One region of the Anoxybacillus sp. PDR2 genome, then DNA from elsewhere that is predicted to be linked to it. Evidence: riboswitches for the same ligand, from Rfam matches in the RefSeq annotation. Region 1 holds a riboswitch; each other region holds the start of a gene.
What was found. Region 1 has a riboswitch for S-adenosylmethionine ahead of mtnW (2,3-diketo-5-methylthiopentyl-1-phosphate enolase). Riboswitches for the same ligand answer to the same signal wherever they lie in the genome.
Positions count from the first base shown of each region.

Region 2: another riboswitch for S-adenosylmethionine. It lies ahead of GRQ40_RS04515 (methionine biosynthesis PLP-dependent protein); the one in region 1 lies ahead of mtnW (2,3-diketo-5-methylthiopentyl-1-phosphate enolase).
Region 3: another riboswitch for S-adenosylmethionine. It lies ahead of GRQ40_RS10975 (methionine ABC transporter ATP-binding protein); the one in region 1 lies ahead of mtnW (2,3-diketo-5-methylthiopentyl-1-phosphate enolase).
Region 4: another riboswitch for S-adenosylmethionine. It lies ahead of GRQ40_RS15775 (methionine ABC transporter ATP-binding protein); the one in region 1 lies ahead of mtnW (2,3-diketo-5-methylthiopentyl-1-phosphate enolase).

Region 1 is NZ_CP047158.1:1,138,105-1,141,392, reverse strand. It holds gene GRQ40_RS05520 (methylthioribulose 1-phosphate dehydratase) at 1-417, opposite strand, end outside; gene GRQ40_RS05515 (2-hydroxy-3-keto-5-methylthiopentenyl-1-phosphate phosphatase) at 414-1,073, opposite strand; gene mtnW (2,3-diketo-5-methylthiopentyl-1-phosphate enolase) at 1,070-2,308, opposite strand; SAM riboswitch class I at 2,371-2,478, opposite strand; gene GRQ40_RS05505 (pyridoxal phosphate-dependent aminotransferase) at 2,560-3,288, opposite strand, start outside.
Region 2 is NZ_CP047158.1:924,509-927,796, forward strand. It holds gene GRQ40_RS04510 (3-hydroxybutyrate dehydrogenase) at 1-654, shown strand, start outside; SAM riboswitch class I at 726-833, shown strand; gene GRQ40_RS04515 (methionine biosynthesis PLP-dependent protein) at 913-2,016, shown strand; gene metC (cystathionine beta-lyase) at 2,021-3,202, shown strand.
Region 3 is NZ_CP047158.1:2,296,194-2,299,481, reverse strand. It holds gene GRQ40_RS10985 (MetQ/NlpA family ABC transporter substrate-binding protein) at 1-201, opposite strand, end outside; gene GRQ40_RS10980 (methionine ABC transporter permease) at 243-908, opposite strand; gene GRQ40_RS10975 (methionine ABC transporter ATP-binding protein) at 898-1,911, opposite strand; SAM riboswitch class I at 2,072-2,180, opposite strand; gene rpmG (50S ribosomal protein L33) at 2,531-2,680, shown strand; gene GRQ40_RS10965 (type B 50S ribosomal protein L31) at 2,719-2,976, shown strand.
Region 4 is NZ_CP047158.1:3,268,006-3,271,293, forward strand. It holds gene GRQ40_RS15765 (MetQ/NlpA family ABC transporter substrate-binding protein) at 1-382, opposite strand, end outside; gene GRQ40_RS15770 (methionine ABC transporter permease) at 405-1,070, opposite strand; gene GRQ40_RS15775 (methionine ABC transporter ATP-binding protein) at 1,063-2,088, opposite strand; SAM riboswitch class I at 2,173-2,280, opposite strand; gene GRQ40_RS15780 (O-acetylhomoserine aminocarboxypropyltransferase/cysteine synthase family protein) at 2,716-3,288, opposite strand, start outside.

The DNA of each region.
Region 1 (3,288 bases):
CGGAATGCGGAAAACCGCATCTTCCTCCCAAAGACCAAACGCTTTAATCATTTCTTGACCGGTAAAAATGACTTCCCCATCATCCCCATACAGTTCAGAGACGACGTTATTATCAATCGTATGAACATGAAGCACACAGCCAGCGTTCGTTTTATTGTAAATTTCCACATGCAGCAAGGTTTCAGCCGATGGCTTTAAATGGGTCGGCTCAGCCGGATTGCCCAAAGCGTCGACAAGAAGAAAATCATCATTTGTTTGCTTTCGTTTATCTTTTCCGCTGGCTGTAACGAAAAAGGTCAGCGGCTGATCAGCCACCTTGATCGATAGATTCCCGCTTGTTCCCAAAAACCAATCGCGGGAAGCCAGTTCTGCTTTGACATCAGCAAGCTCTGCCCATTTCTTCAATAAATCGCTCATGCGCTCACCTCCATCCTTTTCAAAGATTCCATGACATCATAGAACGTCGTAAACGGCGTATGAGCAAGGTCCAGCTCCGCACATTTTTGCAACAGAAAATCACGGGCGATCACGTGATCGGCAAGCTGGGCGACCGCTAAATCCGTAACGGAATCACCGATGACGATCTTCGTTGCCTCTGATGTTGCTAGCTTTCTCAGCAACGACGGCTTGCAGCAGCCGCAGCCGTTACGGCAATGGTCATCACACGCATACGGCCATGTAATGCGAATCGTTTCCCCGCTAAAATCCGAACCATTGCAAAAAATCGCGTCTTTTCCAATAAGTCCTTCTAAAAGCGGATAAACGAAAAAATCGATTCCGCCGCTAACGACATAGAGCGGAATGCCTCGCTCCTTTGTAAAGGAGACAAATTCACGAAAACCATCGCGAATTTGGGCAGTCCCTAAAATAAAATTCGTAATCTCTTCTTTTAGCCGGGAAGGAAGAAGCGAAAACATCGCTCCGACGCCATCTTGAACAGAGCAGCGTTGCGCGAGCACATCCTCTTTGATGCTTTCCCATTGCGGCGGAGCAAATTGCTTCATAATCGCTATAATGTTGTCATTATTCGTAATCGTGCCATCGAAATCACAAAAAATAATCGGTTTCGTCATACTTTCACCTCTTGAGTGCCCCATAAAGCCATTGCTTTTTGCAATGAATGGTTTTCCTTTGCCGCCTCACTTAAAGGCTTTCCGGCTAATACTGCCGCGATTGCGGCGCTAAATGCCCTTCCTCCTCCTGCCGCTCCCTCTGGGTGTCCATGCACTCCGCCTCCTGCATTAATGACGATGTCGATGCCAAAATCGCGGATAAGAAGCGGAACCAGCCCTGGATGAATGCCGGCAGACGGAACAGGAAACGTCTGTAAAAATACATCTTCCTTCGTTAATTCATAGGCAATGCCATTTGCTTCTTCCTTGGCCAAAGCGACGTTTCCATATGGAGACGGGAACAAGGAAAAATCGGCCCCTGCCATGCGAACGAGCTTGCCAAGCAACAAAGGATGGCTTACACCGTAAAATTCCGACGGGGTCAACGCCCCGCTAAACGCCGGATGCGCCATAATCGGAATGGAAATCTCCTCATCCTCCCGCAATTCTTGCAATACATCCAGCCCGTACGCGAACACGTTGAACAGCAGCAAATCGGCGCCAAGCTCCGCCGCTCGCTTCGCTTTCTCTTTTAACTCAAACGTTTTTCCCGAAAGATTCACCGCATAAAGCGTTCTATGCCCTGTCTCTTCATATACGTGCTGCAAGACTTTTTTTCCTTCCGCAATTCGCTTTTCGAATGGTGCCTGTTCATTTTCAAATAAAATTTCATCATCCTTGACAAGATCTACTCCTCCAAGCGCCTGCTGTCTCAGCTGCTTGGATAAATAGGACAAATCGCGCCCGATCACACCTTTAAAAATGCTCATTAACAGCGGGCGGCCATAAACATCCAGCTTTGCGCGAATTCCCTTAATGCCGAAGCGAGGACCGGGAAATGCTTTCTTTAGATCATCAGAAAACTCTAAATCGATCAGCTTAATCGCGCCATCTAATGACAATTTCCCAAACACCGTCGTCAAAACAGCGGGCAAATCGGCGCTGAAGTTGGCACTTGGGTAAGCGATCTTGACCATTCCCCGCTTCAAACGTTTTCCGAAATATTGATTGGCACGTTCGCTTTCTTCAAACGGTTGCACATGCACAACCGTTCCTTTATGTTTACGCAGTTGTTCTTTTTCCAAAAACGGCAGTTCAGTCCATGAACCGATCGTTAAGCCAAGCGCGATTTTCTCTGCCTTCTTCTCCAAATCAGCCTCATCATAAAGCAGATACGTGGCGATGACTTGGCTCATTCTCATCCCTCCCATTCCAATAAAAAAACCTCTTCCATAAGAAGAGGCTTTGGTTTCAACTCTTCTTATCTCTCAGCATAATGCTGCAAGAATTAGCACCGTGCTTAACGTTGGTTAAGTCGGTTGCCGGGCTTCATTGGGCTCGTCCCTCCACCTGCTCTTGATAAGAATGACAGCTTCTATTCATTTTTTTGAAATTTTCGTTTTGCAAATTTAATTCGAATTATGACAGGGATCATGCAGATTGTCAATTATTTTTTTACCGCTTGCTGAAAAAGATCGAGCTTAGCGATGCGCCGTGCCGCTTCTGTCAAACGTTCTTCGCTTGTCAACAGCCCGACGCGCACATATCCTTCCCCGTGCTCGCCAAATCCAATCCCAGGCGCCACCACAACGTGCGCCTGCTCAAGCAATAAATCAGCAAAGCGTTCCGAAGTCCAGCCCTTTGGTACCGGCAGCCAAGCAAAAAAGGAGCCGGCTGGAGCACTTACGTTCCAACCAATTTCCTGTAAAGCTCCAATGAACGCATTGCGCCGTGATTCATACAACGCTACCAACTCCGTCACGCATTGCTGTGACTCAAGCAGCGCAACCGCTGCCGCTTCCTGAATCGCACCAAACAAGCTGACATATAAGTGGTCTTGCAAAAGATTGATCGCAGCAATCACACTTTCATTGCCAATCGCAAAACCTATGCGCCAGCCAGCCATATTATACGTTTTGGAAAATGTATAAATTTCAATACCGACATCCTTGGCTCCTTCCGTCTGCAAAAAGCTGATCGGTTTTTGCCCGTCAAATCCAATCGCACCATAAGCAAAGTCATGGACAACGCAAATTCCATGCTTTTGTGCAAATGAAACGGTCTCTGCAAAAAACGAGTCTGTCGCTACAGCCCCCGTCGGGTTATTAGGATAATTTAAAAACATCAGCTTGGCTTTCTCAACCACCTTTTCATCCAATTGACGATAATCAGGCAA
Region 2 (3,288 bases), 210 kb from region 1:
CAAAAAGCAGCCGAATCGTTATGTGCACAAGGCTGGGATGCATGGGGACTGAAGTGTGATGTAACAAAAGAAGAGGAAATCAAACAAATGTTGGCTCAAACCGTTGCTCGTTATGGCCGGATTGACATTTTAGTGAATAACGCTGGGCTGCAGCATGTGGCGCCGATTGAAGAATTTCCTTCCGAATCGTTTGAAAAACTGATTCGCGTCATGCTTATCGCGCCGTTTTTGGCGATAAAGCATATATTCCCCATCATGAAGCAGCAGCGTTATGGCCGGATTATCAATATGGCCTCGATTAACGGTTTGGTCGGCTTTGCCTGCAAAGCGGCGTATAATAGCGCGAAGCATGGGGTCATTGGCCTAACCAAAGTAGCTGCTCTAGAAGGAGCCGCTCACGGTATTACAGTGAACGCTTTATGCCCGGGATATGTCGATACGCCGCTTGTACGCAACCAGCTGGCCGATTTGGCCGCAGCACGCCACGTGCCGCTTGAGCATGTATTAGAGGAAGTCATTTATCCGCTTGTGCCGCAGCAGCGCCTGCTGTCAACGAAAGAAGTGGCCGATTATGCGCTCTTTTTAGCAAGCGAAAAAGCAAAGGGAATTACCGGGCAGGCCGTTGTGATCGATGGAGGATATACCGCGCAGTAAAAAAAAGCTTGCAAATTATCAGAAAATCATGTAAATTGATAGAAAATCAGAAAATTCCATATCGTCGTTCATTCTTATCAAGAGAAGCGGAGGGAACTGGCCCAGTGAAGCTTCAGCAACCAGCCGATATCGGTCAGGTGCTAAATCCAGCGAATTGGTTTCAATTCGAAAGATAAGAAGAAGCGCTTTTGTTGATCTGTAAAAGTCTTCTTCTTAAAGAAGGCTTTTTTTATTGGAGGAAAGGAAGGAGAAAAAAGGATGGAAAAAGTAGAAACCTTACTGGCGCAGATTGGCAACAGAAGCGAGAAGCTGACAGGAACCGTCAATCCGCCTGTCTATTTTTCCACCGCTTATCGCCATGAGGGAATTGGCCAATCAACAGGATTTGATTACATCCGTACCGGAAACCCGACGCGCAAAATCGTAGAAGAAGCCATTGCTAAACTGGAGGGAGGAGATCAAGGGTATGCATTCAGTTCGGGAATGGCGGCGATTCAGACGGTGCTTTCCCTGTTTGAAAGCGGTGATGAATTTTTAGTGTCTGCCGATTTATATGGAGGAACGTATCGGCTATTTGAAAGAGGCTGGAGAAAGTACGGCTTAGCGTTTCATTATGTTGACTTTCGCGACATACAATTAGTGGAGAAATCGATTTCGAAAAACACAAAGGCGATTTTTTTAGAAACGCCGACAAACCCGCTTATGCAGGAGACAGACATCGACGAGGTGGCGAAACTGGCCAAACGCCACGGGCTGCTTTTGATTGTGGATAATACGTTTTATACGCCTGTGATCCAGCAGCCGATTCGCCACGGAGCGGATCTCGTCATCCATAGCGCAACAAAATATTTAGGAGGCCATAATGATGTGCTCGCTGGTCTCGTCGTCGTAAAGGGTGAGCCTCTTTGTCAGCGGCTGGCCGAGTATCACAACGCAATCGGCGCGGTCCTGTCGCCATTTGATTCATGGCTGTTGATTCGCGGCATGAAAACACTGGCGCTGCGAATGAGGCAGCATGAAGAAAATGCGCGGAGAATCAGCGAATTTTTGGCATCACACGAAGCGGTCACGGATGTGCTGTATCCAGGAAGAGGAGGCATGCTGTCCTTCCGCCTGCGTGAAGAGCGGTGGGTCAACCGCTTTTTGCAAAGCTTAAACGTCATTACATTCGCTGAAAGCTTAGGAGGAGTTGAAAGCTTTATTACATACCCGGCGACGCAGACACATGCCGATATCCCTGAAGAGATTCGGATTGCCAATGGGGTATGCAACCGCTTATTGCGCTTTTCTGTAGGCATTGAGCATGTGGAGGATTTAATCGCTGATTTGTCGCAGGCCTTGGAAAATATGAAAGAGGTGTAGCGCAATGGAAAAATCATTTTCATTTCAAACCAACTTATTGCATAACAAATGGAAAGTGGATGAGCAGACAGGAGCGGTCAGCGTGCCCATTCAGCACGCTTCGACGTTCCATCAAGCGGATTTTGATGTGTTTGGAAAGTATGATTATAGCCGATCTGGAAATCCGACGCGCGAGGCGCTTGAAGAGACGATAGCGGAGCTGGAAGGAGGAATCCGCGGCTTTGCCTTCTCTTCGGGAATGGCGGCGATTTCGACCGCGTTTTTGCTGCTTTCCAAAGGGGATCATGTGCTCGTGACCGAAGATGTATACGGCGGAACGTACCGAATGATTACCGAAGTATTAAGCCGTTTTGGCATCGAGTACACGTTTGTCGATATGACGGATTTGCATGCAGTCGCTTCCCACATTCGGCCAAATACAAAAGTGATTTATGTAGAAACCCCTTCCAACCCGCTATTAAAAATTACGGATATTCGCGGCATTGTGAAGCTGGCAAAAGCGAACGGTTGTTTAACCTTTTTAGACAATACGTTTATGACTCCGGCATTGCAGCGGCCGCTTGAGCTCGGCGTCGATGTTGTGTTGCATAGCGCGACAAAATTTTTATCAGGACATAGCGATGTGGTGGCCGGGTTAGCGGTTGTCAAAGATCGCGAGCTGGCCGAGCGGCTGTATAAGCTGCAAAATGCCTTTGGCGCCATATTGGGAGTGCAAGATGCTTGGCTCGTTCTGCGCGGCTTAAAAACCCTTCACGTCCGTTTACAGCAATCAAGCCAAGCGGCGCTGAAAATCGCTTCGTTTTTAGCGAAGCACCCAAAGGTAGAGGAAGTGTACTATCCAGGACTTTCTTATCATCCGGGACATTCGGTACAACGGTACCAAGCAGAGGGATTTGGCGCGGTGCTTTCGTTTCGCTTAGCAGATGAAGCGGCCGTCCGTACGTTTGTCAAGCATGTCCAAATTCCGGTGTTTGCCGTCAGCTTAGGAGCGGTCGAATCGATCTTATCGTATCCGGCTAAAATGTCGCATGCGGCGATGCCAAAAGAGGAAAGAGAACAAAGAGGAATTACAGATGGCTTGCTGCGCTTAAGTGTCGGATTGGAGGCCGCAGAAGACTTGATTGCCGACTTTGAACAAGGATTGTCCTATGTCAGCGCGAAAGAAAGTTTGGCTCGATCATTCTAAAAGCCAACGTCCGCTTTTTCTTAGGTTAAGAGCATGCGAGAAGGTAGCCTCTTTCAATTGAATATGGACCACCGCCTGTGGAAAAT
Region 3 (3,288 bases), 1.2 Mb from region 1:
TTCCACTACTTTGACTTTATATCCTTTCTTTTCTAACAGCGGTTTGATCGCTTGGTTGACCATGTCGCTGTATGGACCGGAAGTTGCGCCAATCGTCAGCTCTTTTTTCTGCGTGCTTCCGGAAGCAGCTTCTTTATTGCCGCATGCCGCTAAAAGTGAAAAGGAAAGAAGGCAAATAAGTAAAACCAGTCGTTTTTTCATGTTGAAATCCCCCTTGATTATTTTATCGATTGCGTTGTTTTTTACCGTTTATCGACAAGACGGGCGATGCGTTCACCGCTAAATTGAATGATTTGAACAAGACAAATTAAAACAACGATCGTTGTAATCATCACCGTATTGTCATAGCGATAATAGCCAAAACGGATCGCTAAGTCGCCAATGCCCCCGCCGCCGACAATGCCGGCCATGGCAGAATATCCGACTAAGCTAATCGTTGTAATGGTGATCCCGTGGACGATGCCCGGGCGAGCTTCCGACAGCAGTACATCTTTAATAATCATCCACGGCGTAGCCCCAACGGCAATTGCTGCTTCAATCACTCCCTTCTCAATTTCTCGCAATGAGGTTTCTACCATTCTTGCGAAAAAAGGAATGGCGGCAACCGACAGCGAGACAGAGGCAGCAGTAGGACCGATGGTGGTTCCGGTAATCAGTCTTGTCAGCGGCAGCAGCCCGACGAGCAAGATGACAAACGGAATCGAACGAATCAGATTGACCGCAAAGCCTAGAACGGATTTGACGATGTTATTTTCTAAAAAAAGGCCCCGATCCGTGACGAAAAGCAGAATCCCCAACGGAAGTCCAATAAGGATCGCGATACAAAGAGAGATGGCGACCATATAAATCGTTTCTAAAAACGCTTTGTTTAGTTCAGGAATAAGATCGATAAGAGCATTAAGCAGCATGCGCAATCACTTCCAATCCATTGGTTCTTTCGGAAATATAATCGAGCGCTCGTTCAATTTCTTTGCGCTCTCCTGTCAGCTCCATGATAAAGACGCCGAGCGGGATGTTTTGAATATATTCGATTTTCCCGTGTAAGATATTGCCTTTCACTTTAAAGGTTTGCAACATATCGGAAACGATCGCTTCTTCGGCGCTCTCTCCCTTGAATAAAATTTTCACCATCGTTCCTGTCCGTTTTTGCAACAGATGGTCAGGAACTTCAAATTGCAGGATGCTATTGATGAAAGATTTCGTTAATTCCTCCTTTGGATTGGTAAAAAGCTCATATACCGTTCCTAATTCTATAATTTTTCCATTTTGCATAACCGCGACGCGATCGCATATATCTTTCACTACCTCCATTTCATGGGTAATCAATACAATAGTGATGCCTAATTCGCGATTAATTTTTTTCAACAGTGTCAAAATGGATTTGGTTGTGCTTGGATCGAGTGCCGATGTTGCTTCATCGCACAAAAGGACATTGGGATCATTCGCAAGCGCCCGCGCGATGCCGACTCGCTGTTTTTGTCCGCCGCTCAACTGGGCAGGGTAGGCATCTCGCTTGTCAGACAGACCGACTATGTCTAGCAACTCATTGACTCGTTTCTCTATTTCCTCCTTCGGTTTGTTAGCGGCTTTTAAAGCGAATGCGATATTTTCAAAAACTGTTTTTGAACTGACAAGATAAAAATGTTGAAAAATCATTCCGATTTTTAGACGCGCTTGCCGTAGCTGTTCGCTGTTTAAAGATGTTAAATCAACGCCGTCTATCATAATTTGTCCAGATGTCGGCCGCTCCAAAAGGTTGAGGCAGCGCAGCAACGTGCTTTTGCCGGCGCCGCTATAGCCGATGACGCCAAAAATTTCTCCAGCTTGGATGGTCAAAGAGACGTGATCGACGCCGATGACTTGCCTGTTTTTCGATGTGTAAATTTTAGTTACATCCTTGATTTCAATCATCACTTTCCCCCCTGAGAGTCGAGCTTTTTTAAAAAGAATGGAATTTGCAAAAAGTCTCGCGATGGCTCTTTTCATATGGTAACGAAAATTTTTGCATGGACCTCCATATAAAAGAAAAAACCTCTTTCACTCAGAAAGAGGCATCGGTATGTAAATACCAGACTTATCTTTCAGAATGAAAGCCATTCTGCAGGATGTGGCACCGTTCCCGATTGCGGGAGGTTGCCGGACGTCATTGGGCCTGTTCCCTCGGTCGCTCTTGATAAGCGGTTTGTTTATGGAATTTTTATACTCATCATAATTCCGATAAAGCTGATTGTCAATATCGGTTTTTATGAAAAAAAGATAAAAACGCTTACATTATAGGGAAAATAAGAAAAAATTTTTATTTATAGATGGCCCGAAAGTAAATCTATATTTGTCCACAAAAGGAGAAGAGAGAACGACAAAGCGATCGTCAACTTTTAGGATTTTTTCTCTAAGCTATGAGAGGGCGAATCTGACTTTCTTTCTTGACGATTGACAGTTGCTTATTTTTTTGATAAGTTGAATATGTTAAATCGTAATTATTACGATTTAATGGTGTATCAAATATTTTCAGTTTGGAGGGATCTTAGGCATGAGAGTAAAAGTTGTTTTACAGTGCACAGAGACAGGTGACCGTAACTATATCACGACAAAAAATAAACGAAATAATCCAGAGCGCTTAGAATTAAGAAAATATTCACCACGTTTAAAGCGCTATACGCTGCATCGCGAAACGAAGTAGCGCTTTGCTGAAAATAATCTAAAGGAAGTGATTCTCAAATGAAGCCAGGCATTCATCCTAACTATCAAAAAGTGGTTTTTATGGATGTCAACAGTGAATATAAATTTTTAAGCGGATCGACCAAATCTTCTAACGAAACGATCGTATGGGAAGACGGGAATACATATCCGCTTATTAAAGTGGAAATTAGTTCAGATACGCACCCCTTTTATACTGGGAAACAAAAATTTACGGACCGTCGCGGAAGAGCTGAACAATTTATGAAAAAATATCATTTGCAGCAGCAAGATAAATAATGGAAGGATAAAGCCGTACGAGACCGACCGGGAGCCAATGGTTTTATTGATGAGGGAGAAAAAATTGTTTCTCATAAACTGTTGAGTAAAAAAAGAGGATTTCTATATAAACCCAGTCTGCCTTTCCAGATGCGCCCGTTTAAAATTTTACTGGGATGAATTGATAAGCCGGATTGATATAGCTTATTGGTCATGCGATCCCCTTCGGATCGCTACGGGGTCTGAACAAAGCACAGATAAAAAATAAAGTCGTCGACCTCCAATGGCGTAAAAATCCCTGGAGATCGACGACACATACATTTTGAATGAAAC
Region 4 (3,288 bases), 1.7 Mb from region 1:
GCTCCTCAAGGCTTTTGTATTTTTTAGAATAAATTCCGATTGGTTCAATATGAATACCGCCAGCATTGACAAAATCATAGCCGTTTTCTTTCATTTGTGCCTCTAAGTAAGGAATGTGCTGGAAATAGTTAGCGTCGATTTCTTTATTCTCTAACGCCTTATTCGGCAAAATATAATCCTGGAATGTGACAATCTTTAAGTTGACGCCTTTTTCTTTAAGAATTGGCTTCGCTTTTTCTAAAATCTCAGCATGCGGCACATTCGATGCGCCTACTACTAATTCCTTTTTCTCTTGGTCTCCTTGTGCGCCGTCTTTGCCGCCGCATGCCGCCAACGCGAGCACAAGCACTACCGCTAATAATGCACCCCACCATTTTTTCATCTGTTTTTCCTCCTTTATATTGTTATCTCTTATCTATTTTGGAAGTGACAAAGTCACCGATAAGCTGAATGGCAAATACAATGATTAAAATGAGCACTGTAGCAACAAAGGTCACATCGTTATGACTGCGTTGGAACCCTTCTAAATAAGCAAGATTCCCAAGGCCACCAGCGCCCACTACTCCCGCCATCGCCGTATAGCCAACTAACGCAATAGCGGTTACTGTGATCCCTGAGACAAGAGCCGGCAGCGATTCAGGAATCAATACCTTCCAGATGATTGTCGCCGTTGTCGCTCCCATGGCTTTCGCCGCTTCAATCACACCTTTGTCAATTTCACGCAAAGCGATCTCCACCATGCGCGCATAAAATGGAGCAGCGCCAATAATCAACGCCGGCAAGGCCGCGTTTGCCCCAAGAATCGTACCGACTAGCATCTTTGTAAAAGGAATAAGCAGAATAATTAAAATAATAAACGGGATAGAACGAAAAATATTAACAAAAGCAGAAACGATTGTATGAATGGCTTTGTTTTCCCAAATATTATCTTTGGATGTTAAAAATAGCAACAATCCTAGAATGAGTCCAAATACAAATGTAAACGCCACGGCAACTCCTGTCATATACAGCGTTTCCGACGCTGCCGCCCAAATCGATTCCCATTGAACGTTAGGAAACATGCTACTCATTCGTCATCACCTCCACACCGACTTGTTGCTGACGAATGTAGTCAAGCGCTTTGGCTACTTCCTCATCCGTTCCACTCATATGAACAAACAGCACTCCATACGAGCCCTGATGGGTTTGTGAAATCTTCCCTTGCAAAATATTAATGGTTATTTCAAAATTTCGGATCAGTTCTGCGATGAGCGGCCGTTCAGTCGCATGGCCAGCAAAAGTAAGCTGGACAACTTTGCCGTTAGGATATTGGTTGAACAAATGAGCAATCGTCTCTTTCGTTTCTTCAGGTTCCGTAATCTGTTGAACAAACCGTTTCGTTATCATCTGTTGCGGATTTTGAAATACATCCAATACTTTTCCTTCTTCGACAATTTTTCCGTTTTCCATTACCGCCACACGATCACATATTTTACGGATTACATGCATTTCATGAGTAATTAATACAATGGTCAATCCGAGACGTTGATTAATATCAACTAAAAGCTCAAGAATCGAATCTGTCGTTTGCGGATCCAAAGCAGAAGTTGCTTCGTCGCATAACAGCACCTTCGGGTTGTTCGCGAGCGCCCGGGCAATACCGACACGCTGTTTTTGCCCCCCGCTGAGCTGCGATGGATAGGCATTTTCTCTTCCGTGCAGACCCACAAGCTGAATAAGTTCATCCGCCCGCTTTAACCGCTGGTCCTTTGGAACCCCAGCAATCTCTAAGGGAAACGCAATATTGTCTCGGACCGTCCTTGACCAAAGCAAATTAAAATGCTGAAAAATCATTCCGATTTCTTGCCGCGCCTTGCGCAATTCTCTTCCTTTAATACTTGCGATGTCTTGACCGGCAACCATCACTCTTCCATTTGTAGGCTTTTCCAAGCCATTTAAAAGACGGATCAGCGAGCTTTTTCCAGCACCGCTATATCCAATAATGCCAAAAATCTCCCCTTCTTTAATGTGCAAATTTACATCATTGACAGCTGTTACCGCTCCCTGGCTTGACGAATATACTTTTGTTACATTTTCTAGCGTAATCAAACGCGATTCACCTTCCTTGTTCCCGCAACTAAAAAACCTTTCTGCTCAAGAGAACAGAAAGGTTTTAATATCTCCCATTTCTGTCTCTTATCTCTCAAAGCGAACGCTTTGTGTGAATTGGCACCATTTCAGTCGAATGCTGACGGTTGCCGGGTTTCATAGGGCACATCCCTCCACCTCTCTTGATAAGAGCAGCAACGCTCCTTTATTCAGTTAATACTTTAATTTACCTAAGAATCATACAAACTACAAAAGTGATTCTATCATTCTATAAAGGAAGGTGTCAACAGAAAAATAATTCCTAATCATAGAATCAATACACAAGCGCCGATGATCCATTCAAAATTCTCTGGCTTAACACAACCTTTTCGGCATCTCCCTCGAGCAAAAGCGCCAGCGGGCCCATCTTGCCCACAAAGCGTTCGTTGTTTGACAAAGACATGCTGACAGTGGACAAGCAAAGGGTTTACAGATTATGATGGAAAAACGAGGAATCGGACGGCGTTAATCGGTTTTATTGGATCATCACCACGCCTGTTTTTAATATGTTCTAAACCTCTCGTTGAAACTATTGTTTTATCAATATGAATGGACTTCATGACCGATTCAATTGTTGACGGCTATTTTCTACACCTCTGAATACAGCGAACGAATTCCTGTGGCAATGGCGATGGCTTGCTCTAAATCCTCAATTAAGTCTTCGACATTTTCGATGCCGACCGATAGACGAATCAAATCTTCCGTAACTCCCGAAGCCTGCAAATCTTCTGGGCTCAACTGCTGATGCGTGGTGCTGGCTGGATGAATAATTAAGCTTTTGGCGTCTCCTACATTGGCCAAGTGCGACCAAAGCTTCACGTTGTTAATGAGAGCCGCTCCCGCTTCTCTTCCTCCTTTAATGCCGAACACCACAACGGCTCCCGCTCCTTTCGGCAAATATTTTTCGGCCAAATTCTTGGCTGGATGCTTTTCGTGTCCAGGATACAGCACCCATTCTACTGCCGGATGGCGATCTAAATAGTCTACAATCCGACGCGTGTTAGCAATATGCTCTTTCATGCGTACATGAAGCGTCTCAAGCCCTAAATTAAATTGAAACGCATTAAATGGGCTAATCGCTGGTCCAAGATCCCGCAGCAATTGCACACGAGCCTTAATGATATAAGCAGCCGGACCTAAAGCTTCTGCATACACAAGATT